2 regions of the Sporosarcina sp. E16_3 genome follow, and region 2 is predicted to be linked to the other one. Evidence: riboswitches for the same ligand, from Rfam matches in the RefSeq annotation. Region 2 holds a riboswitch; the other holds the start of a gene.
The links. Region 2 has a riboswitch for lysine ahead of I2483_RS08845 (transporter substrate-binding domain-containing protein). Riboswitches for the same ligand answer to the same signal wherever they lie in the genome.
Positions count from the first base shown of each region.

Region 1: it holds a riboswitch for lysine, as region 2 does, so the genes downstream of both, I2483_RS11015 (Na+/H+ antiporter NhaC family protein) here and I2483_RS08845 (transporter substrate-binding domain-containing protein) in region 2, are expected to answer to the same signal.

Region 1 is NZ_JADPRX010000016.1:45,570-51,199, forward strand. It holds gene I2483_RS11010 (ABC transporter substrate-binding protein) at 1-194, opposite strand, end outside; gene I2483_RS11015 (Na+/H+ antiporter NhaC family protein) at 595-2,166, opposite strand; lysine riboswitch at 2,310-2,491, opposite strand; gene yunB (sporulation protein YunB) at 2,547-3,308, opposite strand; gene I2483_RS11025 (bifunctional metallophosphatase/5'-nucleotidase) at 3,351-4,727, opposite strand; gene I2483_RS11030 (sulfite exporter TauE/SafE family protein) at 4,731-5,555, opposite strand; gene I2483_RS11035 (DUF72 domain-containing protein) at 5,555-5,630, opposite strand, start outside.
Region 2 is NZ_JADPRX010000011.1:43,958-49,587, forward strand. It holds gene I2483_RS08835 (amino acid ABC transporter ATP-binding protein) at 1-222, opposite strand, end outside; gene I2483_RS08840 (amino acid ABC transporter permease) at 241-993, opposite strand; gene I2483_RS08845 (transporter substrate-binding domain-containing protein) at 1,058-1,897, opposite strand; lysine riboswitch at 2,029-2,211, opposite strand; gene I2483_RS08850 (LysR family transcriptional regulator) at 2,346-3,236, opposite strand; gene I2483_RS08855 (coenzyme F420-0:L-glutamate ligase) at 3,360-4,550, shown strand; gene I2483_RS08860 (zinc ribbon domain-containing protein YjdM) at 4,611-4,952, opposite strand.

The sequences.
Region 1 (5,630 bases), on a different contig from region 2:
CCCGATAGTTCTGAAGTACCATAAGAGGCAACAGCACCTGATAATTCAAGGTTGACTCCGATTTTAATCGTATCGCCACCCTTAGTTCCACCTGTGCTTCCTTCTTCAGCTTTGTTCCCCGCACCACAGCCTGCCAACAATCCGACTGCTAAAGCCGAAGCAGCAAATACACTTACAAACTTTTTCAATTTCATATAAAATCCCCCTTTTGATTGATACTTCCGACAATTTAAATCGTACGAGTAATGACAAACGATTTAGCTTTCCGGAAGATATCATTTTGTTTCCTCTTACATGCCTATTGTAAAACAATCTTCCTATTCGGTCTATAGCGATTTTTCTAATTTCTTCTTTCGCAGTTCAATTCCTTCAAATAAGTCTTTCGATTGACAGGAAAATCGGTTATTCGCAATCATCCTTTCCTAATTCTTTTAATTAACCATTGAGTGGAAGTTCGCCATTTTCTGATTATATTAGTCTTAACACCTAGTATATATACCTATCTGACTATTGTCAAAACTTTTTTTGTCGAAATACTATTTCAGACATAATAAAGAAGCGGCAAAAAAACTCGCCGCTTCCAATCATTTACTATTATAAAGACTGCTGTCCTACGTTTTTTCTAGCTTTCATCGTCCACATAGAAAACAATACTACAAGAATAACAATGACACCAACTAGACCAATCCATATGGACCCCGTAATACCCAGTATGATATAGCCCAATGTAGCTACTACAGCACAAATCAGCGCATACGGAAACTGTGTCGAAACATGATCAATATGGTTACATCCTGCACCTGTAGATGATAGAATCGTCGTGTCAGAAATCGGTGAAGAGTGATCACCGAAAACCGCTCCTGCAAGAACTGCTGCAAGCGCAGGTAGTAACATTTCTGGTGCCGCGTCAATCATTATGGTTCCTGCAATCGGCATAAGAATACCAAACGATCCCCATGAGCTTCCTGTTGAGAAGGCCATAATACCAGCAAGGATAAACATGATGACTGGCAGGAATGAAACCGGTATATTTGATTTCAGTACAAGCTCTGATAAATATAGACCTGTTTCCAGTTTTCCAATCAAGAAAGATAATGACCACGCAAAAATAAGAATCAGTACAGGTGGCATCATTGCTTTCAATCCATTTGTAAAGGCACTGCCAATAAGAGAATAGCTTGCCGTTTCATTATTTTTCATCTGTTGCATATATAATACTACCGCTATCAGCGTGGCGAAAATCCCACCAGATAGTAATGCAAGAGAGACATTCGTATTTTCAAAAATCGACAAAACGTTCATTGATCCGCCCGCTTTATAACCTGTCCAAACCATCACTGCAAATGTCACTGCAACTAGTGTAACGATTGGTGCGACCAAATCCCGAACGCGACCATGTGCATGTACAGGGAATTCCTCTTTCAGCTGACCTGGAATAACTTTATCAGGATCAAACAATTGACCTGTTTCTGTCGCACGCTGTTCATGTTTTTTCATTTCGAATAGATCGAAATTCGTCCATGCAAGGAAAAATACCATTGCAAGTGTTGCGATAACGTAAAAATTCATAGGCGCCATCATGACAAAGGCAGATAGTGGCGAATAGCTAATTGCTGCAGCGCCGCCAAATATTAGTGCAAGTTGCCCGATTAAAAAAGCGCCCCAACTGGAGATAGGAGAAATGACACAAATCGGTGCTGACGTGGAGTCAATTAAATAAGCCAATTTCGCTCTGGAAACGCGATGCTGATCTGTAATCGGCCGAGCAATTTGCCCCACTGCCAATGCATTAAAATAATCATCCACGAAAATAGCAATACCGAGAAACACCGTGAGTAATTTTGCACCGCGTTTTGTTTTGATATGACGCACTGCCCATTCTGCAAATGCCCGGCTTCCCCCAGACAAACTAACAAATGCAGTGATAACTCCTAATAGAAGAATGAAAAGGATAATATAAATATTTCCTGTATTAAGTCCACCATCCCAAAATGTAGCCTTGACCGATTCCCATAAGTTCTTCAGCGATTCGACAGGTCCGAATGACGCCGTGAGTAATGCGCCTGAGACTATTCCTGTTCCGAGCGACAACAGCACTCGCTTAGTTGCAAACACCATAATAATTGCGATTAGTGGTGGTAAAATTGATACCCATGTTCCTATCATCTACTATTCCTCCATTTAGTCGGGTTGAGGCCCTGTATAGGGGGAATAAAAATACGGCTACTAACTACACTCAGCAGAGTGCATCAGGAGCCGGCTTTATCTACGTTTCGTTTGTTGGATAACTAATACTGCTTATCTAACTCACGACTTGTAGCTCATCATACATGTTCAAAGATGTATGACAGTGTTATCCCTATTCGGAATAACCCCAGTTTGATAGATCCTGACAATCCTACCAAACTTCGGCAAAGCTTCCTTTTACACACGGTCATCGGTGTCAATCTCGCGTGTGTGACTAATAAGCAATGCAGCCTCTACCCAATCGATATTTCAATCCTTTACTAGCCTATCAGTTATCCACAGCATTTTCAAGTCCCTTGTCATTCCTCTTTCACGGGAGGGGCAGGAACTTCAACTGATGGCGGATTCCCACTACCAGTCGTATAGATTTGTGGCACAGTTGATTGGATAAGACCCATAGCTACTGGTATTCTTTGTGTCACTACACTTTGCTTTGTTGCAAGCGGGACAATGATTTGGACATTTACTGTCAATAGTATATTCACTTCAACAAGAGCATTGTTAATACCAAATTCACTTATTTTTGTATCTATTGTCGACTGAACTTGACCTATGACATGGAAACGAATCGGTATTTTCGGCCCCAAGTTCCCTAGTAATGGAATATTTGCCGCTTGAGCAAGAGGGACAAAAAAGACAACTCCCTCGCCACTTTCCATCGCTTGCGGGTCAAATTCGATCTCTTCTGTTGGTAATATTGCTAGATTTCCCGATTCAGCCTGTTGAAGGTGGGCCTCGACAAGACCATGTATCTCTGCTGATGCTCTGTTGATTATTTCTGTGTTGAATTTAATCATTCCCTTAGAATCATTCGGGACATTCACGATAATATCATTGACGTCAAGGACATTGACAGTCCGTGAATTGATGGCTTTGTTGATAACATGAGATGCGATTCTTTGTGTTTGTACCTCTGCATAGTCAACATAAATCGGAGTAAGCCTCGCATTGATAAAATATATAAAAAGGGCAATCGCGATAATAAACGCAGGAATAAGAAGGGGTAACAGTTTACGTTTCTTTTTCCTAGACTTTCTAGTGACCTGGCCATTAAATCTCAAAACGACTCCCTCCTGCTATACATTATGCAAGGAGGAAGTCGTTCATTCTTTGAATAGTATAGTTCCGTACCAACCAACAATATCCCTGATTAACTCGGGCATAAAGTACTCAATTTCTGCATGTTTAAGCGATGGGAAGAAAAAACCGAACGTGAACATATCCAGTGTTGCAAGTGTGTATTTTTCACCTGCTACAACTTCCCTATTCCCCGCAAAAAGCTGACCATATCTATTTTTATACAGTCTTTCGTGAATCATTGCACCCATTATAGTTCCTCGGAAACCAAGCCCTTTGATTTCAATTTGCGGCCACTCTTTCGTTAACGACAGCTCATAAACATCTTTTAATTCTGATCCATCCAGTGTAATAAGACATAAATTGATTGGATGAGGTAGAAGTGAGTGTAAATCCTCTTTTGTCACCCAACCTTTATCTAGGCTACCTAAAAAGATCCCTGCGTTAAACATGGCACAATCCGCTTGCGAGTACGCAATGAGGGCCCTGCCAAAGAAAGAGGACAGCGGACTACCATCAAATAGATTTTGGGATAAATGAGAAGGATTATAAAAAACTTGTTCCTCCATCGCTTGTTTTCCCATTTTGATTAGCTTATTTACTTTTTCAATATCCTCTTCATTGCTATTAACTGAATCTGCCCTGACAAGTTGTGCAGTCTTTTGTAAAACTTCTTTTGTATCCGCGTTAAATTTCACGGTTACATGCCCCACATATTCGCCATATTTACCTGTTGCAGCCAAAAGGGTGTTACCTATCAATTTGCCTTCATGAAAAAGATGATGCGTATGCGCACCGAAAATGATATCGATTTCGGGGCATTCTACAGCAAGCAATTCATCTTCATGAATCCCCATATGTGATAGACAAACAATCATATCCGTTTCATCTGCAATGCTTTCAGCAACAAGTTTTAAATTTTCACGGGGCGGTGTTATTTGCCAACCTAACTTCGAATAGAAGGCTTTGTATTCTGCCGTAGCCCCTATAATACCAATTCTCGTACCTAGCTCTGTGACATAGATTGTATAAGGCAATAACCATTTTGGTCGGCTACCATCTTCTTCGAATAAATTACTCAAGATAACATCAAACTTGGCATCCTCATAGAGAGCAGACAATGCCTCTTTTGACATTGTAATTCCTTCGTTGTTACCAATCGTAACAGCGTCATAGCCCGCTTCATTCAACAAACGGATATTCCCTTGCCCTTTTGTCCCTTCCGTAAAAGGATGGGAACGATCAACATGATCACCCATGTCGAAGTGGTAGCAAGCATCTCCTTCTATTGAATGCTTACGTTTTTCGTCACAAAGAAATCGACTGATTTGCGGCCAACTTTCAAAATGACTATGAATATCATTCGTATGATAGAAATGAATTGTTTCAGTCCCGTGATTCATATGTCACCCCATAAGTCCGTCAATAATTGATCGGATTCCAAGTAATAGTAAGATAACTCGCAGTGCAACAACAAGCGTCTCGGATTTCATCTTTTGATTTAGGTGAGCACCTATCTTAGCACCAATATAGGCGGCTGGAATGACTGGAATCGTATAAAGCCACGGCACATTGCCAAGAGAGATATGCGTGATTGAGTTGACAAGAGCCGATAAGAATACCATGAACATGGATGTACCGACCGCAACATGCGGTGGAAATAAGAAAAGAAGGATCATCGCTGGTACGATTATCGAACCTCCGCCAATGCCGAAAAGACCCGATGCAAACCCAACGCCAAATGTCAGCAATAATGCGAACCAAACAGGGTAACCATAAATAAAAGTCTGATCTGTATTATCTGTGAAAGTTCTCTTTTTACCATGATTGACAAACCAGTTGACCGGTTTCAAATACTTACGAACCAGAAGAAGTGTCGATAATAGAATAAGTAAAATACCAAAATAGAGATTGAATGATGGCAGGTCGAGCCCTTTATTCACAAATGCACCAAAAAGAGTCCCGGGAGCACTTCCTAAGAAAAAGATCAACCCACTTCTAAAATCAATTGTTTTTGTCTTCATATAAGAGAGTGTTGACGCTAACCCCGTAAAAATCATCATGACAACAGAAAGCCCAACGACTGTTTGCGGTGTAATTCCATCGATTAAACCAAGATTGATGCCAACGAAAAGTGTCGCTGGTACCAGAATGATACCGCCACCTAATCCGACAAGCGCCCCGACAATTCCTGCTGCTAGACCGATAACGGCCAATAAGATAAATTCCATTACCATTCTCCTTCAAAAAAGTCGAGCTGCTTCGGCGTCAGACTTTCATAGTTGATGTTAAGCATTTTTTGAAAA
Region 2 (5,630 bases):
ATCATGTTTATTATCCAATATATTTTTCCCTTGATAGATAATTTGACCGCCACTTGGTTTTTCTAACAGATTAATACAACGTAGTAGAGTAGATTTTCCAGATCCAGAAGATCCAATAATGCAGACAACTTCTCCTTTAGATACTGAAAAGTCTATGTCCTTTAAGACTTCATGGTTTCCAAAGGATTTACTTAGATGTTGAATATCAATTACGTTTCCCATGTATGCTCCCCCTTCCTTTTAATGCTCTTTTGTATTTGCTCCAATCACTTGTGCTGGTTGACCTATCATACTGTAATTTTCTGGACCCTCTAATCTTCTTTCGAAATATCGTAGAATTAGTGTCACGGCATATGTCATGATGAAATACAAAATACACGCGATGAAAAATGGCTCAAAATATTTGAAGCTGATTCCTGCCACGGTTTTTGTTTGAAAGTATAGTTCTGTTACACCAATTACATTCAATACGGATGTATCTTTAATATTAATGATAAATTGATTTCCAGTTGCCGGTAAAATGTTACGAATCACTTGTGGTAATACAACGTTTAGCATCGTTTGGACATGATTCATACCAACCGCTTGTGCTGCTTCAAATTGTCCTTTTTCAACAGAAAGTACACCGCCTCGAACAATTTCAGCCATATAAGCCCCTGTGTTAATTGATACGATAAATATAGCTGCAGCTGTTCGGTCGATATCTATGCCAAAAGCTAAAGCAGAACCATAATAAATGACCATAGCTTGTACAATCATTGGCGTTCCACGGAAAAATTCTATGTACATAGTTAGAATTACGTTAACTATTTTTAAAAAGATCCTTTTTACCCGTCGTTCTGGCGCGGGTATCGTACGAATAACCCCTGCTACTAAACCAATAACTCCACCTAATATAGTACCAATTATGGAAATTAAGAGTGTCATTCCTGCTCCACGAAGGAACATCGGCCAGTTATTAATAATTAATGATAACATCCACTCAAAGCTCATACTTTTCCCCCTAGTTCATACATAAAACCGACTGCAAATAAATGCAGCCGGTACCACTTCACCCTTATTTAGCCGCTGGCTGATTTTTAATAGCGGCATCCATAATACTTTGACGTTCTTCCTCTGAAATATCTGCTAAGATATCATTAATCTTGTCTGTTAATTCACTGCCTTTTTTCAGTCCGGCTGCCACTGCCGTTTCTTCTTCATCCGCTTCAAACCCATCTGTAAACTCGACCATTGCAAACTTATCATTTGCTGAAGTAGCACTAATTCCTTCTGGACGTTCAGATACATATCCATCAATCACGCCTGATTCCAGGGCAACACGCATTGCAGGAAAGTTATCTGATGCGGGTTGTTTTTTCACGTCTTTAATTTGATCGATTACCCCATAGTGAGATGTATTTAACTGACCAGTTATTTTTGCTCCAGAGAAGTCTTGGATGGAAGTAGCCCCTTCATACGATCCACCTTTTTTGACAATCATTACAAAGTTTGACGTGTAATAGTTATTAGAGAAGTCAATGGTCTGTTTGCGCTCTTTTGTCGGTGACATCCCTGCAAAAATCGCATCGATTTTACCAGATACTAATGCGGGTACAAGACCATCCCACTCCGTTTTCACAACCACTAATTCCATCCCTAAGCCATCCGCAATCTTTTTCGCAATTTCAACATCGTAGCCACCTGCATATTCTGCATTGCCATCGATTTTCACACCACCATTGGCATCACCCATTTGCGTCCAATTAAATGGGGGATACCCAGCTTCCAAACCTACTGTAAGCGTTTCTTTTTCTTCCGATGAACCTTTGCTCCCGGAACTACTTGCCCCGCATCCCGCTAATAGCATAATTGCTGAAAAAGACAGTGCTAGTAGTAATGATAACTTTTTCTTCATGAACAAAATCCCCCTTTTTGTTTAGATTTCCAAGTATCTTTATATACTAAAAAGGCCAACCTGTACAAAAAAAGACCTGATATAATCTCAGATCACAATATGTATAGTTGCCCTAAATCCTCTTCCTTCCATAATGAGATAGCACACCTCAATAAACCGGAACGTTTATTGAGACAGTCCTACAGTTCTTAACTGCAGACCCAGTAAGTAATACAGAGAAATAGTACAAACTTCGGCGATATTTCCTTCTCCCTAGAATCGTAGCTTCTCAAGCTCCTCTAAGGACTGTTAAATAACGCGCCTCTACCTCACCTATAAAAAGTGAGGTTGTATTCAATTATGATACATACTCTACAAGAATATATTCTATCTGTCAACCGGTCTAACAAGTGGCTGACTTTGTTATATAACAGCCTAGTAATTTATTAATTGGCAATAAACAGAAGAACTAATTATTTTTGTTTTCTACGATTTCTACAAACTTTGTTGAAGCTCGTGATAGTGGTACACTTTTTAAAAAGCATACGCCTATACTTCTCTTAGGTATTTCTTCAATCAGTTGTACTTCATGCAATAATCCTTTAGTTAAGTACTCTTTGGAAAATTCTCTAGTCACACATGCTATCCCTAAATTTATTTTAGCAAACTCCAATAATAAATCATGTGAACCTAATTCAAATTCCGGTGAAATCTTTATACCTTTAGATATCATAAAATCCTCCACATACCTTCTGGAATTTGATTTTGATTCTAGAAAAATTAATGGCAGTTTTACTAATTCATGAAGGCTTAACGGTTTAGCTAAGATTTTCTTAAATCTCTCCCCGTAAACAAACGTATCCTGGATATCAATACACGGCCTTAGTTCTAATGTAGGATCATCAATCGGGAAGTTACAAACAGCAATATCCACCCCTCCTGATTTTAAAATCGTACAAAGTTCCAATGTTGTACCATTAACGATATTAAATTTGATATTCGGGTATCTATTATGAAAAGCTTCTAAATAGGGAAGTAAAAAGTACCTAGAAATGGTATCCCCTACGCCTATCTTTAATTCACCTGTCGTTAAATTCTTAAACTCTAAAATCTTTTCTTCTCCGACATGAATTAAATTAATGGCCGAATTAGCATACTCAAATAAAAGACTGCCTTCATTTGTTAAAGAAACTCCTTTAGGTGTTCTAATAAAAAGACGGGTATCTAATTCCCTTTCCAATTGCATGATTGCCTGACTAACGGCTGGTTGTGTCATATAAAGATCTTTTGCTGCCTTGGAAAAACTTTCACTTTTTCCTACCTTACAAAAAATTTTATATAAATCTAATTTACTCACCATATAACCACTCCTTATACCTACCATTCGTTATATTAATTTTACTTATACCACTAATACGTTGTATAGTACAGGTAGACAGTTAGATAATGTAAATATACTTTGTAATACTAAGGAGCGATTCCATTGGAAAGAATAGTTGGAACAGTTGCAAGGGGTCTCCGTTGCCCAATAATAAATCGTGGAGATAATATTGAGGATATTGTCGTAGAAAGTGTGTTAAAAGCTTCCGAAATTGAAGGCTTTGCATTTAATGATAAAGATATTGTTTCTATAACAGAATCCATTGTTGCTCGAGCTCAAGGTAATTATGCAACGATTGATCATATTGCTAAAGACGTTAGCTCAAAGTTTGGAGAAGAAACTGTTGGGGTAATATTCCCTATTTTAAGTCGTAATCGTTTTGCAATCTGCCTTCGCGGTATTGCAAAAGGCGTTAAAAAAGTGGTTTTAATGCTTAGCTATCCATCCGATGAAGTTGGAAATCACCTAGTGGATCTGGACATGCTTGACGAAAAAGGTATTAATCCTTGGACAGATGTTTTAACAGAAGAACAATTCCGCGGCCACTTTGGCTATAATAAACATACTTTTACTGGCGTTGACTATATTGATTACTACAAATCATTAGTTGAAGAATACGGCGTTGAATGTGAAGTTATATTCTCAAATAGTCCAAAAACCATTTTAGATTATACAAAACATGTTCTTACTTGTGATATACACACGAGATTTAGAACTAAAAAAATATTAAAAGAAAATGGTGGCATTAACATTTATAGCCTTGATGACATATTAGCTGAGTCTATTGATGGCAGTGGTTATAATGAAGATTATGGTTTGCTTGGATCAAACAAATCAACTGAAGACGATGTTAAACTTTTCCCACGTAATTGCCAACCTGTCGTGGATAACATACAGCATATGCTTAAAGAAAAGACTGGAAAAGATATCGAAGTCATGATTTACGGAGATGGAGCATTTAAAGACCCTGTCGGGAAGATATGGGAGCTAGCAGATCCGGTCGTATCACCAGCTTACACACCGGGACTTGACGGTACACCTAATGAAATAAAGTTAAAATATCTTGCTGATAATAACTTTGCTGATTTAAGAGGCGATGAACTTAAACAAGCTATTTCACAATTCATTACCGATAAAGACGACGATCTTGTAGGGGCGATGGAAGCACAAGGTACTACACCTAGAAAACTTACCGACCTTATCGGCTCTCTTTCTGATTTAACATCAGGTAGCGGAGATAAAGGTACGCCTATCGTCTTTATACAAGGCTATTTCGATAACTTTACAAAGTAACAAACACTAAAAAAAGCTAGGCGCTGAGCCTAGCTTTTTTTCACATGTAAAACGTGGTGTTTATAGCTTTTTAACAAATTCCGTTTTTAACTTCATAGCCCCAATACCATCAATTTTACAATCAATGTCATGGTCTTCATCAATTAAACGTATCCCTTTTACTTTTGTTCCTTTTTTAACAACTAATGAACTTCCTTTTACTTTAAGATCTTTGATAACTGTTACAGAATCGCCATCGTTTAAAACATTTCCATTTGAATCTTTGTAAATCTTTTGCTCTTCAACATTCCCAGTTTCTGCTCCTAAAGACCACTCATGGGCACATTCCGGGCAAACGAAAAGGTCTCCATCTTCATATGTATATTCAGAACTACATTTCGGGCAGTTTGGTAAATTCGGCATAATTCATTTCCTCCATTCGTTATATGCTTATATCCTCTCATAGTCTTCTCGTATTGACAAACCTTCCTGAAGTCCTCTGCCAAACATTTTCTACATAAGTTGGAATAAAGATTCCCTTCAAGGCCGCTACGGCGCTAGGGGATGCCTCCGCTCAGTTTATATAGGTATTCATTTGTTCAATATCACGTATGTTGATTAACCAAAAGTAACTAGTGAATAACATGATCACCTACTGGGCGCTACGTGTATAGTTGTTTTGGAATCGCTTCGGATTGAATGACTTCTATAAGATTACCGAGATGTCTGGGCGTGTAGTGATGCGTCTTTGTCGCATCACTACGCAGTCTTTTCGGTAATCGTATGGTGGTCCTTCATCCGTCGCTCTTCTAAAACACAGATAAACGAAGTGCTGAAGCTTTTTGGGACGAAAGAATACCGGCTCCTTAGCTGGAGAAAAGCCGCCAAAGATGCAATTTTGGCGGCTGAAACTTTCTATATAGTTTTTTCTTTATTTATTAAAAAAGAATGACTTTCAAGTAGACATCACATAATTAGATGACTACTCTATGTTAAAAGTAAGCAAGAAACACATTGTACAACGTGCAAGAGTGCCCGAAATTGCATCTTCGGGCACTTACAATCCCTATAGAAAGTCATCTATTCCATTCTTTCAAACAT